Linked DNA regions of Variovorax terrae. The protein of the gene in region 1 interacts with the protein of each later gene in a pairwise test. Links are inferred from orthologs where the notes say so. Each region holds a gene or a part of one and is shown in the gene's direction. Other genes may lie near its edges. The genes, in order: grxD and MMF98_RS08540.

What was found.
Region 2: the proteins of grxD (region 1) and MMF98_RS08540 interact in binary tests that used the Escherichia coli proteins (3 or more experiments, as listed by UniProt). The link is inferred for Variovorax terrae from one-to-one orthologs.

Annotation. Positions count from the first base shown.
Region 1 is NZ_JALGBI010000002.1:492,000-499,546, reverse strand. The notes cover bases 1,099-4,037. They hold grxD (Grx4 family monothiol glutaredoxin), read left to right. Parts: upstream 1,099-2,375; coding sequence 2,376-2,699; downstream 2,700-4,037. Other genes in these bases: MMF98_RS17790 (hypothetical protein), read left to right, coding at 2,887-4,037; prmC (peptide chain release factor N(5)-glutamine methyltransferase), read left to right, coding at 1,482-2,309; prfA (peptide chain release factor 1), read left to right, coding at 1,099-1,407. Also shown: more of prfA, read left to right, coding at 319-1,098; more of MMF98_RS17790, read left to right, coding at 4,038-4,338; mgtA (magnesium-translocating P-type ATPase), read right to left, coding at 4,493-7,264; MMF98_RS17780 (hypothetical protein), read right to left, coding at 7,261-7,547. UniProt on the Escherichia coli protein: Monothiol glutaredoxin involved in the biogenesis of iron-sulfur clusters.
Region 2 is NZ_JALGBI010000001.1:1,804,508-1,812,062, reverse strand. What follows is about bases 2,489-5,435. They hold MMF98_RS08540 (BolA family protein), read left to right. Parts: upstream 2,489-3,802; coding sequence 3,803-4,069; downstream 4,070-5,435. Other genes in these bases: MMF98_RS08530 (acetyltransferase domain-containing protein), read right to left, coding at 4,975-5,435; MMF98_RS08535 (peptidylprolyl isomerase), read left to right, coding at 4,140-4,925; MMF98_RS08545 (septation protein A), read left to right, coding at 3,258-3,806; msrB (peptide-methionine (R)-S-oxide reductase MsrB), read left to right, coding at 2,822-3,238; MMF98_RS08555 (protein adenylyltransferase SelO), read left to right, coding at 2,489-2,825. Outside these bases: MMF98_RS08565 (extracellular catalytic domain type 1 short-chain-length polyhydroxyalkanoate depolymerase), read right to left, coding at 1-414; MMF98_RS08560 (Crp/Fnr family transcriptional regulator), read left to right, coding at 594-1,289; more of MMF98_RS08555, read left to right, coding at 1,335-2,488; more of MMF98_RS08530, read right to left, coding at 5,436-5,727; MMF98_RS08525 (glycosyltransferase family 39 protein), read left to right, coding at 6,019-7,536. UniProt on the Escherichia coli protein: Transcriptional regulator that plays an important role in general stress response. Has many effects on cell morphology, cell growth and cell division. Acts by regulating the transcription of many genes, including dacA (PBP-5), dacC (PBP-6), ampC and mreB.

The DNA of each region.
Region 1 (7,547 bases):
GGTCTACCCCCGGCGAGGCTTCGCAACGCGGCGCATGGCCTTTTTGGCCGCAACCCGTAGGGAACGGGGTGAAAACAGCGCCACTCGGCGTTGCCCTCCTAGCCCAGCCGTCCAGGCTGGGCGTCGTCAGGCGCCTTGATTGGCGCTGTTTTCACCTCGTTCGCACTGGTAAAAATAGGGTGAACAGGCCCTAGCGACGCTCGAGGACTCCGCGGGCCCTTCGACAAGCTCAGGGCGAACGGAATCTCTTCCCCTGCCGGACCGTGCCGTCCGGGCCGAGCCTGTCGAAGCCTTCCTCTCCTTTGTGACCCGCCTGCCGTGAAACCTTTTCTCCGCCAGCAACTCGACCGCTACCCCGTGCGCCTGCACGAACTCGATTTCTACCTGTCGCAGCCCGACGTGGTGACCGACATGGAGCGCTTTCGCGCGCTCACGCGCGAGCACGCCGAGGTCAGCGAGGTGGCCGGCTGCTTCGCCCGCTTCCTGCAGCGCGAGAGCGACCTGGCGCAGGCCCGCGAGATGCTCGACGACCCCGACATGGCCGAGCTGGCGCAGGCCGAGATCCCGGCCGCCGAGGCCGACCTCACCGCGCTGGAGGACGAGCTGCAGCGCCTGCTGCTGCCCAAGGACCCGGACGACGTGCGCAACACCTTCCTCGAAATCCGCGCCGGCACCGGCGGCGACGAGTCGGCCCTGTTCGCCGGCGACCTGCTGCGCATGTACACCCGCTACGCCGAGCGCCAGGGCTGGCGCTGCGAGATCGTGAGCGAGAGCGAGGGCGAGGTCGGCGGCTACAAGGAGGTGGTGATCCGCGTGGTGGGCGACAGCGTCTACGGCAAGCTCAAGTTCGAGTCCGGCGGCCACCGCGTGCAGCGCGTGCCCGCCACCGAGACGCAGGGCCGCATCCACACCAGCGCCTGCACCGTGGCCGCGCTGCCCGAGCCCGACGAGGCGCAGGCGGTGCAGATCAACCCGGCCGACCTGCGCATCGACACCTACCGCGCCAGTGGCGCCGGCGGCCAGCACGTGAACAAGACCGACTCGGCCGTGCGCATCACCCACATTCCCACCGGCATCGTGGCCGAGTGCCAGGACGACCGCAGCCAGCACCGCAACAAGGCCAAGGCCATGCAGGTGCTGGCCGCGCGCATCCACGAAAAGGAGCGCAGCGAGCGCGCCGCCAGGGAGGCCGCCACGCGCAAGGGCCTGATCGGCAGCGGCGACCGCAGCGACCGCATCCGCACCTACAACTTCCCGCAGGGCCGCCTGACCGACCACCGCATCAACCTCACGCTGTACAAGCTGCAGTTCATCATGGAGGGCGACCTCGACGAGGTGATCGACGCGCTGCTGCTGGCGCGCAAGGCCGAGCAGCTCGAAGAGCTGGAACTCGGCGTTTCGGCCTGATTTTGGATGAAATACGGCCAAGGTCCTCGCCCCACGGTCATTTATTGCTACTATTTTGATAGCACCTTGATGCCATGACGATCGCCCAGGCCCTGCAAGCCGCCGCCGCGCTCGGCCTCGAGCGCCTGGACGCCCAGCTGCTGCTGCTGCACGCGCTGGGCCGCGCCGAGCACGGCCGCGCCTGGCTGCTGGCGCATGACGGCGACGCCCTGCCCGAGGCCGCGCAGCAGCAGTTCCAGCAGCTCAGCCAGCGCCGCGCCGCCGGCGAGCCGCTGGCCTACCTCACCGGCCGGCGCGAGTTCTTCGGCCTGGCGCTGCAGGTGGACGCCCGCGTGCTGGTGCCGCGGCCCGACACCGAGACCCTGGTCGAGTGGAGCCTGCAGGTCCTGGCCGGCCAGCCGGGCGCCTCGGTGCTGGACCTGGGCACCGGCAGCGGCGCCATCGCGCTGGCCCTCAAGCACGCGCGCCCCGATGCCCAGGTGAGCGCCGTGGACGCCAGCGCCGGCGCGCTGGCCGTGGCGCAGGCCAATGCCCAGCGGCTCGGGCTGGAGGTGGCGTTCCGCCAGGGCTCCTGGCTGGCCGGCACCCCGGGCCGCTACCACCTGATCGCCTCCAACCCGCCCTACATCGCGCAGGACGACCCGCACCTGGCCGCGCTCGGCCACGAGCCGCGCGAGGCCCTGGCGGCCGGCCCCGACGGGCTGGACGACCTGCGCGCCATCGTCTCGCAGGCGCCCGCCCACCTGCACCCCGGCGGCTGGCTGCTGCTGGAGCACGGCTGGGACCAGGCCGCGGCCGTGCGCGCCCTGCTGGCGCAGCGCGGCTTCGGCGCCGTGGCCAGCCACCGCGATCTGGCCGGCATTGAGCGCTGCTCCGGCGGACAATGGCCGGCGCTGGGATAATCGGGGGTAACGCTTCCGATCCCGGCCCGGCCCGGCCGGGTGAAGCCCCCTTTAGGAGAGTGACCCATGAGCAACGCCCAGCAACGCATCGACGACCTCGTCAAGCACAACGACATCCTGCTGTTCATGAAGGGCAGCGCGAGCTTCCCCATGTGCGGCTTCTCGGGCCGCGCCATCCAGATCCTCAAGGCCTGCGGCGTGGACCCCCGCACCCTCAAGACCGTGAACGTGCTGGAGGACGACGAGATCCGCCAGGGCATCAAGGCCTACAGCAACTGGCCCACCATCCCGCAGCTCTACGTGAAGGGCGAGTTCATCGGCGGCTCGGACATCATGATGGAGATGTACGAGAACGGCGAGCTCCAGCAGGTGCTGAGTGCACAGGCCTGAGCCGACCTCCCTCCATTCCCTTCCAAGCCAAGCCGCCCCCGGGCGGTTTTTGCTCTGCCGAAATCAGGAAAGCAGTCGTCCGCACCATGGCTGACCGCAGACCGTTCTACTCCATTTGTGGTATGACACGAGCCGCACCCCGCCCTAGCATCACAGTGCCGCCAAAGGCACACCGGAGGGGATTCACATGGCTCATCACACACGCAACTCAAGAGGTAGCGCACGTTATCGGTTCTTGAACGCCAGGCGCCAAATCCTGGCTTGGTCAGGGGGAGGCCTCCTCTTCCTCGGGCTCACCGGCTGCGCCGCCAACTGGACCTCGATCTACCGCAACCAGACCGTCACGGATGCCCCGGGAGCCCGGCAGGCGATCGTGACCATGGACGCCAAGCAGCGCGCCGTTCATTCGGTGCAATACGGCACTGGCGCCGAAGCCACCATCAAGCTGTGTGCGGAACAGGCGCCGGACATTTTTTCCGTCATCAGCGCGAGCGCAAACGCCTCGGCCAGCGCCACGGCCACTGCCGAGCAAAAGAACCTGAGCGCCTCACTGGCTCAAGCCATCGCCGAATCTGGCGGCGCCATCGAGCGGTCGCAGACGGTCAATCTGCTGGCCATGTCGCTGTATCGCAGTTGTGAGCGTCAGCTAAACAACATGATCAGCGACGAAGAAATGACTCTTCAAGCAGCACGAGATCAACGCATGCTGGTGTCGGTGCTGGCCATCGAGCAGTTGACCAACATGATACGGCCGCAGCTCAACCGCACGTCCGCATTCAGCGGCGGCTCGGCCGGAGGTGCTGCCGCCAAATTCGCTGACCAGTTGACTGCCGCTCGTGACGACGTCAAAGCGACCGAAACGGCTGAGGGCAACGCTAAAAAGGCCTACGACGCGGTGCTCGACAAGGCCAAGCCGGCCGAAGGAAAAGAGAAAGATTGCACCGCCATCGCGGACACGGGCGACCAAAAGGACTGCCAGGACAAAAAGTTGGACTGGAATGCAAAAAAGAAAAAGGCCGATGACGCCCGCAAGTTCTACGACAGCCTCGCCGCTCAGGGCCCGGCTCTCAACGCAGCAGCGACCGCTGCGACCGCCACCTCGACAACACCAGTCCAAGTGAGCGCCACCCTGAGTGACGTGGCCATTCAAACCATTGCCAGCACCGTCAGCCAGTTGGCCAGTCTGGGAGTCACCATCGACTACCAGGGAGAAATGTGCGTGCATAAGAATGCGAGCGCCACAAAACCCCTTACGAGTTGCCCCGGTGCCACTTCAAGCGAGGACCTGCTAAACGTCCAGCCCAGTAAAGGCACACAGCAACCCGCGATCTTCATTTATCCGCAAGTCGCCAAGGCATCGCAACGCGCAGCACTGGACACGCTGCTGAGAGCCAAACATTCGGAGATTTTGAATAGTGCGACCATCTACCTCACGGAGGCGATTCCGGACTACAGGGGAGTCAACGTCCTGCGGTACTTCCGGCCAGACGACAAAGCATCATGCAGCACCACCGCCACGGCGCTGGGCGGGATTCTGAAGATGCCGTTGCAGTGCATTTTTGTGCGCGGCTACGAAAACAGGGTCAAACCAGGCCAAATGGAAATCTGGCTGGGACCGGATGCCATCGTTCCCTCCTGAACTAGAGAAGGACCGCGGCAACGCAGATCCAGTGTATTTCGTGCTTTGGCAGATTTTCAGAGGAAAGTTTGGCTAATGTCCAGGCGGGGTGGTTATTTTCAGCTATATTTTTGATAGCACACAACTGCCACACTGCCCGGCGGCCCTCCTTCCTTCACTGCCAGCCGAAGCGCCGGATGTAGAACTTCTTCATCGCCGTGGTGAGCACGGCGTAGCCCAGCAGGATCGCCACCAGCCAGGGGAAGAACAGCAGCGGCAGCGGCTGCAGCTTGAAGTAGTCGTGCAACGGCCCCATCGGCAGGAAGATGCCGACCGCCATGATGGCCGCCGTGGTCAGCAGCAGCGGCCACGCCGCGCGGCTCTCGATGAACGGTAGCTTGGGCGTGCGGATCATGTGCACGATCAGGGTCTGCGTGATCAGCCCCACGACGAACCAGCCCGACTGGAACAGCGTCTGCTGCTCCACGCTGCTGGCCTTGAACACGAACCACATCAGGGCGAAGGTCACGATGTCGAAGATCGAGCTGACCGGGCCGAAGAACAGCATGAAGCGGCCGATGTCGCCCGGGTTCCAGCGCAGCGGCTTGCGCACCAGCTCGCTGTCCACGTTGTCGAACGGGATCGCGATCTGCGAGATGTCGTACAGCAGGTTCTGCACCAGGAGCTGCAGCGGCAGCATCGGCAGGAACGGCAGGAAGGCACTGGCCACCAGCACCGAGAACACGTTGCCGAAGTTGGAGCTGGCCGTCATGCGGATGTACTTGAGCATGTTGCTGAAGGTCCGGCGGCCCTCGATCACGCCCTCCTCCAGCACCATCAGGCTCTTCTCGAGCAGGATGATGTCGGCCGCCTCCTTGGCGATGTCCACCGCGCTGTCCACCGAGATGCCGATGTCGGCCGCGCGCAGCGCCGGCGCGTCGTTGATGCCGTCGCCCATGAAGCCCACCACGTGGCCCTTGGCCCGCAGCGCGCGCACCAGCCGCTCCTTGTGCAGCGGCGTGAGCTTGGCGAACACCTGGTGCACGTCCACGGCATGGGCCAGGGCCTCGTCGCTCATGCGCTCGATCTGCGAGCCGAGCAGCACGTCGTCGGCCGGCAGGCCGACCTGGCTGCACACCCGGGCCGTGACGAGTTCGTTGTCGCCGGTCAGCACCTTGACGGTGACGCCGTGCTCGTTGAGCGCCTTCAGCGCCGGCGCGGCCGATTCCTTGGGCGGGTCGAGGAAGGCGATGTAGCCGATCAGCGTCAGGTCGGCCTCGTCGGCCACCGAGTAGGCGTTGGGGCTGGCCGGGATCTCCTTCATCGCCACCGCCACCACGCGCAACCCGTCCTCGTTCAGGCGGCGGGTCACCTCGAGCACGCGCGCCAGCATGGCCTCGTCCAGCGCATGCTCCTGCGGGCCCTCGCCGTTCTCGATGCGCACGCGCGCGCACACGGACAGCATCTCCTCCAGCGCGCCCTTGCAGATCAGCTCGTGGTGGTCGTCGCGCTCCGACACCACGACCGACATGCGCCGGCGCTCGAAGTCGAACGGAATCTCGTCGATCTTGCGGTAGTCCTGCTCCAGCTTGAGCTCGGTCTGCAGTTCCACGTGCTCGAGCACGGCGCGGTCGAGCAGGTTCTTCAGCCCGGTCTGGTAGTGGCTGTTGAGGTAGGCGAACTTCAGCACCTCCTCCGAGGAGTTGCCGAACACGTCGGTGTGGCGCTCCAGCGCGATCTTGTCCTGCGTCAGCGTGCCGGTCTTGTCGGTGCACAGCACGTCCATCGCGCCGAAGTTCTGGATCGCGTCCAGCCGCTTCACGATCACCTTGCGGCGCGCCAGCAGCACGGCGCCCTTGGCCAGCGTGGAGGTCACGATCATCGGCAGCATCTCGGGCGTCAGGCCCACCGCCACCGAGAGCGCGAACAGGAAGGCCTCCATCCAGTCGCCCTTGGTGAAGCCGTTGACCAGCAGGACGATCGGCACCATCACCAGCGCGAAGCGGATCAGCAGCCAGCTCACGCTGTTGACGCCGGCCTGGAACGCGGTCGGCGTGCGGTCGGTGGCGGTGACGCGGGTGGCCAGCATGCCGAAATAGGTGCGGTTGCCGGTGGCCACCACCAGCGCCGTGGCCGAGCCCGACACCACGTTGGTGCCCATGAACAGCAGGTTGCTCTGCTCCAGCACGCTGTCGCTGCTGGCGCGCCGCTCGGCGAACTTCTCCACCGGCAGCGATTCGCCGGTCATCGCGGCCTGGCCCACGAACAGGTCCTTGGCCGTCATCACGCGGCAGTCGGCCGGGATCATGTCGCCGGCCGACAGCACCACGTGGTCGCCCGGCACCAGCTCGCGGATCGGCACCTCCTGGCGCGAGGGCGGGCGGCGCGTGTGCAGGTGCGCCTCGAAGTAGCGCTCGGCCACCTCGGCCGCCTCGGTGCCGAGGTCGCGCCGGATCACGGTGGCGGTGTTGCTCACCATGGCCTTGAGGCGCTCGGCGGCGCGGCTGGAGCGGCCCTCCTGCACGAAGCGGATCAGCGTGGACAGCACCACCATCGTGCTGATCACGATCGTGGCCTTGGCGTCCTCGGTCAGGTACGACACCACGGCCAGCACCGTGAGCAGCAGGTTGAACGGGTTCTTGTAGCACTGCCACAGGTGCAGCCACCAGGCCAGCGGCTTTTCGTGCTCGACCTCGTTGGGGCCGTAGTGCTCCAGCAGGGCCGCGGCTTCCGGCGCGCTCAGGCCGTCTTCGTGGGAATCGAGCTGCACCAGCGCCGCCGACAGGTCGTCGCGGGCCGCGCGCAGCAGGTCGCGCGAGAGGTGCTCCGGCACCGGCTGCGACAGGCCCCGCCCCGCCACCGTCTCCAGCAGGGCCCGGCGGCCGAAATGCTTGGCGGTGTGGCGGCTGCGCAGGAAGTTGCCAAACCAGGTCTTCAGGAAATTCATGCGGGGACTCCGGTTGCGGGGGGCCTGTGTTCGGAAGGGGGGCGCAGGCGTTGGAGCGCGCGGCGCGCCGCGGGTTCCATCGCCGGTGCAGGCATCATCGGGGCGGCGCTGCGGGCCAGGCCGCCCAGCGTATCGAGCCGGATCAGGACCAGCTGCGACGGCTCCAGCAGCCGAGCCAGGCCCTGCACCAGGCGGGCCGCCGCGGCGACCGAGCCGGTGAACTCGCCGCTGAGCATGCAGCGGGCCGGCGGCAGGCCGAGCCACTGCTCCTGCACACAGGAGA
Region 2 (7,555 bases), on another replicon or contig:
GTCGACGCTGTAGCGGCTCTTCACCTTGTTGACGATGCCCATGAGGATCGACGGTTCGCCCGAGCCGCGCGACTGGTTGAACGAGAACATGAAGTTCCAGCAGCGCTGCGGGTTGGCCGTTGCGTTCTGCCGCGGATAGACGACGATGAAGTTCTCGCGGTCGGCCAGCTCGTTGAAGCGGCTCACGGCGGCCATGCTGTTGGGGTCGCTCAGGCAGCCATGGATCATCAGCACCACCGGCACGGGCGTGCCGGCGCGGTAGTTGGTCGGTACCCAGGTCTGGAATTCACGGGTGCCCCAGATGTTGCCGTAGAGGTCGAACGTCCATTGGCCCGCGGCGGCGGGCCAGGCGATGAAAAGGCAGAGCGAGGCGAGAAGGCCGGCGGCAAGCCGGCGCAGGATGCGGTAAGCCATGGGTTGTCTCCATTCCGTTGAGGGTTGGGGGTCTGTTCTTCAGGTACTGCCCGAAAACTTTAGGGCGGGAGGCGCACCGGGCCGTTATCCGTGGCGGCCAATCTATTGACTTTGCAGGACAGCGCGCGGCCGGGCCGGCGGCACAATACCGATCCCAGGCTCCAAGGACAATTGCAGGCATGTTCCACGACATCTCCCGCCCCTCCACCCGGCTCCTTCAGTCGCAGCCCTGGTTCCAGCGGCTGCCCGAAGCGGCCCGGGCCCGCGTCACCGAGCGCGTGCGGACGCAGTCCGGCGGCAAGGGCGAGGTGCTGCTGCGCGAAGGAGAGCCGGTCGAGGGCTGGTATGCGGTGCTGTCGGGCCTGGTCAAGCTGCAGAGCCAGTCGCCGCAGGGGCGGCTGTCGGTGTTTCTGGGCGTGCCCGGCGGTGAATGGTTTGGCGAAGGCTCGGTCCTGAAGACCGAGCCGCGCCGCTACGACGTGATCGCGCTGCGCGACACCGAGCTGCTGTGCCTGCCGCGCGGCCAGTTCGACGAGCTGCGCGCCACCAGCCTGGAGTTCAACCAGGCGCTGGTGACCCAGATGAACATGCGGCTGGGCCAGGCCATGGCCATCATCGAGGCCGGCCGCATCCGCTCGCCCGAGCAGCGCGTCGCGCTCTACCTGAGCCGGCTCTTCTGGCATGGCCTGCGCCGGCTCAGGCTGTCACAGGAAGAGCTGGGGCATCTGGTCGGCCTGTCGCGCCAGACCGTCAACCGGGCCCTCAAATCGCTCGAGCAGCAGGGGCTTGTGTCGCTGGAATCCGGCCGCGTGAGCATCCTCGACGAGGAAAAGCTGGCCCGGCTCCTGACCCACCCCGAAACGGCCGCCGAGTAACCCTGCCCGGGCTGCGCCGCGGCGCATGCGGCGACAATCCTCCCCATGAACCCGCCCGCCGACACGGCCCTCGACCCCGCTCCGGGCCTTGCCTGGCACAACAGCTTCGCCGCGCTCGGCGAAGACTTCTACACCTTGCTGCCGCCCACGCCCCTGCCCGAGCCCTATTGGGTCGGCAAGAACCCCGCGCTGGCGCGCGAACTGGAGCTGGACGATGCCTGGTTCGCCTCGCAGGCCGCGCTCGAGGCCTTCACCGGCAACCGGGCGCTGGCCGGCAGCCGGGCGCTGGCCAGCGTCTACAGCGGCCATCAGTTCGGCGTCTGGGCCGGCCAGCTCGGCGACGGCCGGGCCCTCCTGCTTGGCGAGCTGCAGACACCCGCCGGCCCGCAGGAGCTTCAGCTCAAGGGCAGCGGCCGCACACCCTACTCGCGCATGGGCGATGGCCGCGCGGTGCTGCGTTCGAGCGTGCGCGAGTTCCTGTGCAGCGAAGCCATGCAGGCCCTGGGCATCCCGACCAGCCGCGCCCTGTGCGTGACCGGCTCGGACGCGCCAGTGCGCCGCGAGGAGATCGAAACCGCCGCCGTGGTCACGCGCGTGGCGCCGAGCTTCATCCGCTTCGGCCATTTCGAGCATTTCGCGGCCAGCCGGCAGCATGCGCAGCTCAGGATCCTGGCCGACTACGTGATCGACCGGTTCTACCCGGCGTGCCGCACCACGGAGCAGTTCGCCGGCAATCCCTATGCCGCGCTGCTGGAGGCCGTGAGCGGGCGCACCGCCGCGATGGTGGCGCAGTGGCAGGCCGTGGGCTTCTGCCATGGCGTGATGAACACCGACAACATGAGCATCCTGGGGCTGACCATCGACTACGGCCCGTTCCAGTTCCTCGATACCTTCAACCCCGGCCACATCTGCAACCACAGCGACACCCACGGCCGCTACGCCTATGGCAAGCAACCCAACGTCGCCTACTGGAACCTGTTCTGCCTGGGCCAGGCCCTGCTGCCGCTGGTCGGTGAGCAGGAACTCGCGCTGGCGGCGCTGGAGCCGTACAAGACCGTCTTTCCCCGGGAGTTCGAGGCGCGCATGCGCGCCAAGCTGGGCCTGGCGGATGCGCAGCCGGGCGATCTGGCGCTGATCGAGTCGCTTCTCAAGCTGCTGACCCGGGACCAGGTCGACTACACCATCTTCTGGCGGCGGCTGTCACACCATGTTGCAGGGGCCGGGCCCGAAACGGTGCGCGACCTGTTTCTCGACCGGGCCGCGTTCGACGCCTGGCTGCTACAATTTTCGGAGCGCCTCACGACCGCTGGACCTGGACATCCGGCCGATTTGATGCTCAAAACCAACCCGAAGTACGTGCTGCGCAACCATCTGGGCCAACAGGCCATCGAAAAAGCGAAACTAAAGGATTTTTCCGGGGTCGATACCTTGCTGAGCCTGCTGCAGGCCCCATTTGACGAACATCCGGGACAGGACGCAGCTGCCGGCTTCCCGCCCGACTGGGCCTCTTCCATCGAAATCAGCTGTTCATCATGAGCCACAAGATCGAAAAGACCGACGCCGAATGGCAGGCGCTGCTCGCGCACAAGGGCGCCGAGCCGCGCGCCTTCGAAGTCACGCGCCACGCGGCCACCGAGCGGCCGTTCACCGGCAAGTACGAGGCCCACTGGGCCGACGGCTCCTACCACTGCGTCTGCTGCGGCGCCAAGCTGTTCGACTCCGACACCAAGTTCGACGCCGGCTGCGGCTGGCCGAGCTTCTCGCTGGCGAGTCCCGGCGCGATCCGCGAGATCGTGGACCGCAGCCATGGCATGGTGCGCACCGAAACCGTGTGCGCCCAATGCGATGCCCATCTGGGCCATGTGTTCGAAGACGGCCCGGCACCCACCGGCCTGCGTTACTGCATGAATTCGGCCTCGCTGGATTTCACGCCCCAGCCCTCCCCCTGACCCGGCCGCCCCCCTCTCCATGAAACTGTTTCTCGACTTCTTCCCCATCATCCTGTTCTTCGTGGCCTTCAAGGTCTGGGGCATCTATGTCGCCACGGCCGTGGCCATCGCCGCCACACTGGTGCAGATCGGCTACGTCCGCTTCAAGCACGGCAAGGTCGAGCCCATGCAATGGATCAGCCTGGGCGTGATCGTGCTGTTCGGCGGCGCTACCCTGATCGCCCACAACGACACCTTCATCAAATGGAAGCCCACCGTGCTGTACTGGCTGATGGGCGGCGCGCTGCTGGCGGGCCAGTTGTTCTTCAGGAAGAACCTGCTCAAGTCGCTGATGGGCGCCCAGATGGAGCTGCCCGACAACGCCTGGCGCGTGATGAACTGGAGCTGGACTGCCTTCTTCGCGGTAATGGGCGTCATCAACCTGTGGGTGGCCTTCAATTTCGACACCGACACCTGGGTCAACTTCAAGCTGTTCGGCGGCCTGGGCCTGATGGTGCTGTTCGTGATCGGCCAGGCGCTCTACCTGGGCCGCTACCTCAAGACCGACACGGAGACACGCGACTCGTGAGCACCGCCATCCACGCCGCCGCGCTCGAGCAGCGGCTGCGCGACGCGCTGGCGCCGACGCAGCTCGAAGTGCTGGACGAAAGCGCCGCCCACGCCGGCCATGCGGGCGCCAACGGCACGGGTTTCGGCACCCATTTCCGGGTGCGGATCGCGTCACCTTTGTTTACAGGACAGCCCCGATTGGCGCGCCATCGCCTTGTGTATGATGCGCTGCAAGATTTCATTGATCGGGGCGTTCATGCCATCGCCATTGAAACGCTCTGATACCGCCCCGCTTTGCCATGCTTTCATGAGCGGGTTGCGCTTCATTTTCTAAGACTATCAAGGAAAGACCATGAAAAAGCAGTTCTTATCGGCTATCGCAGCTGCGGCCGTCCTGGGCGCGGTGGCGTTGCCTGCTGCAGCGCAAAACGTCGCCGTGGTGAACGGCAAGGCCGTGCCCAAGTCGCGCGTCGATGCCCTGACGCAGCAAGTGGCGCGCACCGGCCGCCCCATCACGCCCGAGATGCAGGGCCAGATCAAGGATGAAGTGATCGCGCGCGAGATCTTCATCCAGGAAGCGCAAAAGCGCGGCCTCGACGCCACCGACGACTACAAGACCCAGCTCGAGCTGGCCCGCCAGAGCCTGCTGATCCGCGAACTGTTCGCCGACTTCCAGAAGACCCACCCGGTGACCGACGCCGACATCAAGGCCGAGTACGACAAGTTCGTCGCGGCCAACGGCGGCAAGGAATACAAGGCGCGCCACATCCTGGTTGAAAACGAAGCCGATGCCAAGGCCATCATCGCCCAGCTCAAGAAGGGCGCCAAGTTCGAGGACATCGCCAAGAAGCAGTCCAAGGATCCCGGGTCCGGCGCCAATGGTGGCGACCTCGACTGGGCCACGCCCAGCAACTACGTGAAGGAGTTCTCCGACGCGCTGGTCAAGCTCAACAAGGGACAGCTCACCGACACGCCGGTGAAGAGCCAGTTCGGCTGGCACATCATCCGCCTGGACGACGTGCGCCAGGCCCAGTTGCCCAAGCTGGAAGAGGTCAAGCCCCAGATCTCGCAGCAACTGCAGCAGCAGAAGCTGGCCGCCTTCCAGGAAGAACTGCGCAGCAAGGCCAAGGTGGAATAAGAGCTCTCCCGCTTTTTCCGAGTACAACGCGGCCCACGGGCCGCGTTGTTCATTTGAGCGCTGCCAGCGCCGTCAGCAGGCCGATCAGCACCGGCTGGTGCAGCATGTACCAGCTCAGGCTCCAGCGGCCCAGCAGCGCCAGCGGCCGGCCTGCCGCCCCGCCCGGAACGCGCGCCAGCCATTGCGGCCGCTGCTCCAGCACCCAGCGGCCGGCAGCCATGCCCCACCACATCACGCCCAGCCAGGGCAGCACGGGCACATAGTCTTCGGTGATGGGCTTCTTGGTGATCAGGCCGAGCCAGTTCAGCGGCCGGGCATTGAACATCTCGGCAAAACTGCTCAAGGTCCCTGTCGCCAGGAGCTGTTCAGCTATGAATTTCATAGCAATCGCGAGCGCGCCGGCAAGCCACAGCCAACGGCCCCAGCCCGCCGTGAGCCGGACGATGAGAAGCATCACCGCAATGCCGTGCAGCACGCCGAAGTAGATATAGCTTTGCGGGAACATCAGGGCCGATCCCGCCGTGACCAGCAGCGCACAGCCCGCCACCTGCGCCCAGCGCCGCCAGAAACGCCGCCAGCTCTGCCCCTGATGCACCGCGATGGCCTGCCCGAACCCCGCGCAGAACAGGAACAGGCTCACGATGCAGGTGCGCTGCCAGGTCCAGAAAGGGTCATGGTAGAAGTTTTGCCGCAGGTAGCCGAAGTGGTTGAGGTCGAAGCAGAAGTGGAACACCGTCATCCAGACGATGGCCACGCCGCGCAAGGCATCGATCGACCCGAAACGCTGTGTGGAAGAAGCCATGGGCGCCAAGTGTACGCAGGGCCCGCGGCTGACGGCGCACGTGGTCCAGGCGCCTAGTCGCTTTGGGTGATTTACACCTCGCCACCGTTTCCCGACACTGTGCGCTCGCTCACACCGGCGCCGTCCCTCACGTGTACCGCCAGCCGCCCGGGCCTCTGCCCGCCACCAGAGACCCTTGATGCAACAAGGCCGTCACACCTTCATCGCCCTGCCGTTCCTAGAATCACCAACATTACAAATTACTAACAAATGGCCACCGGGCCCCGTTGATGCGGGCGCAGGCGGGCAGACATGAAGGTTGATTCGTCGTTGGATCTGCCCGCGCAGCGCGCGGGCTGGGCGCGTCATGCGCCCCCCGCCTTTGCGGCCTTGACGGTGGCAGGCTGGGTCGTGCTGGCCTGCTGTGTCAATCCCGCGCAGTTTGCCGACAGCATCGAGCAGTACAACTGGGCCCACAGCCTGGAGCTCGGCTACTGGAAACACCCGCCCCTTCCGACCTGGCTCATGGCCCTGGCCATCTGCCTGATGGGTGCCTCCCCGGCCACGGCCTATCTGCTGGCCGCCCTCTGCCTCGCAGGCTGCGCCTTCTGCACCTGGAAAATCGCGCAGCGGCTGCTGCCGCCAGGATCTTCGGCCCCCGCCATCGCCGTGGTGCTGTGGTCGCTGCACCAGGGCTTCTCGTGGCGCGCCCAGACCTACAACCACAACACCGTCCTGGTGCTGGCCATTGCCGCGATGGTCTGGGCCACGCTGGTGGCGGTGCAGAGCCGGCGGCTGCTGCACTGGGGCATCGTGGGGCTGCTGGCCGGCGCGGCGCTGCTGAGCAAATACCAGGCGGTCGTTCCGATTCTTGGCGTCCTGTTTGTCCTATGGCGGATCGGCGTGCTCAGAGGCCCGCAAGGCCAGCGCCGGGGCGTGGCCCTGGCCCTGCTGGTGGCCTGTGCCGTGTTCCTGCCGCACCTGCTCTGGTCGCTTCAGCACGGCCTGCCGTCCTATCAGTATTTCAAGCAAAGCGCCCCGGTCCTGGGTTACAGCGAACGCATCGTGCGCTGGCTGTCTTTCCTCACGAACCAGCTGCGCTTTCATCTGCCCATGCTGGCCGCGCTTGGCGTGGCCGTGCTGTTCGCCCGGGCCCGGCCGGCCGAGCCTTCCACCGGTGCGGCCAATTCCACCCTGGTCACGCAGTGGTTCTGGGGGCTGGTGGGCATTCCCTTTCTGGTCCTGATGGCGATCGTGCTGCTGGGCGGCGTGAAGCTGCAGAGCTTCTGGGGGCTGCAGACGATGCAGTTCGTGCCGCTGCTGATTGCCTGGCAGATCAGCCGGCTCCCCTTTCGCATCCGGCTCAAGCCGCTCGTCTTCGCCGCGCTGGCGATCCATCTGGCCGGCGCCTTCCTCTACATGCGATCGATCAGCAGCCCGACGGCGCAGCGCTCGCTCACGAGCGCCGACCGCATCTTTCCCGCGCGCACCATGGCAGCCCGCGCCCTCGCCGACTGGCAGGCAGCCACCACCTGCCCGCTCCGCTACGTGGTGGGCCCCGGCTTCGAAGCCGGGTTGATCTCGGTCTACTCGGGCGCCTATCCCTCGGTGCTGGAAGACGGCGACTTCCACAAGTCGCCCTGGATCGACCGGGCCGACCTGCAACGCCGCGGCGCGCTGATCATCGGCAGCGCGCTGCCCGGGCCGGGCCTGTCTAGCCCGCCGCAGATGCATTCCATGGAGGTGCCTGCCAGGCGCCGAGGCGCGGCGGGGCAGACGCAGCAGTTGTACTGGTCGGTCACGCCGCCGCGCGAGCCCTGCCCCGGTTGAGCGGCTTCGGCGCCGGCCG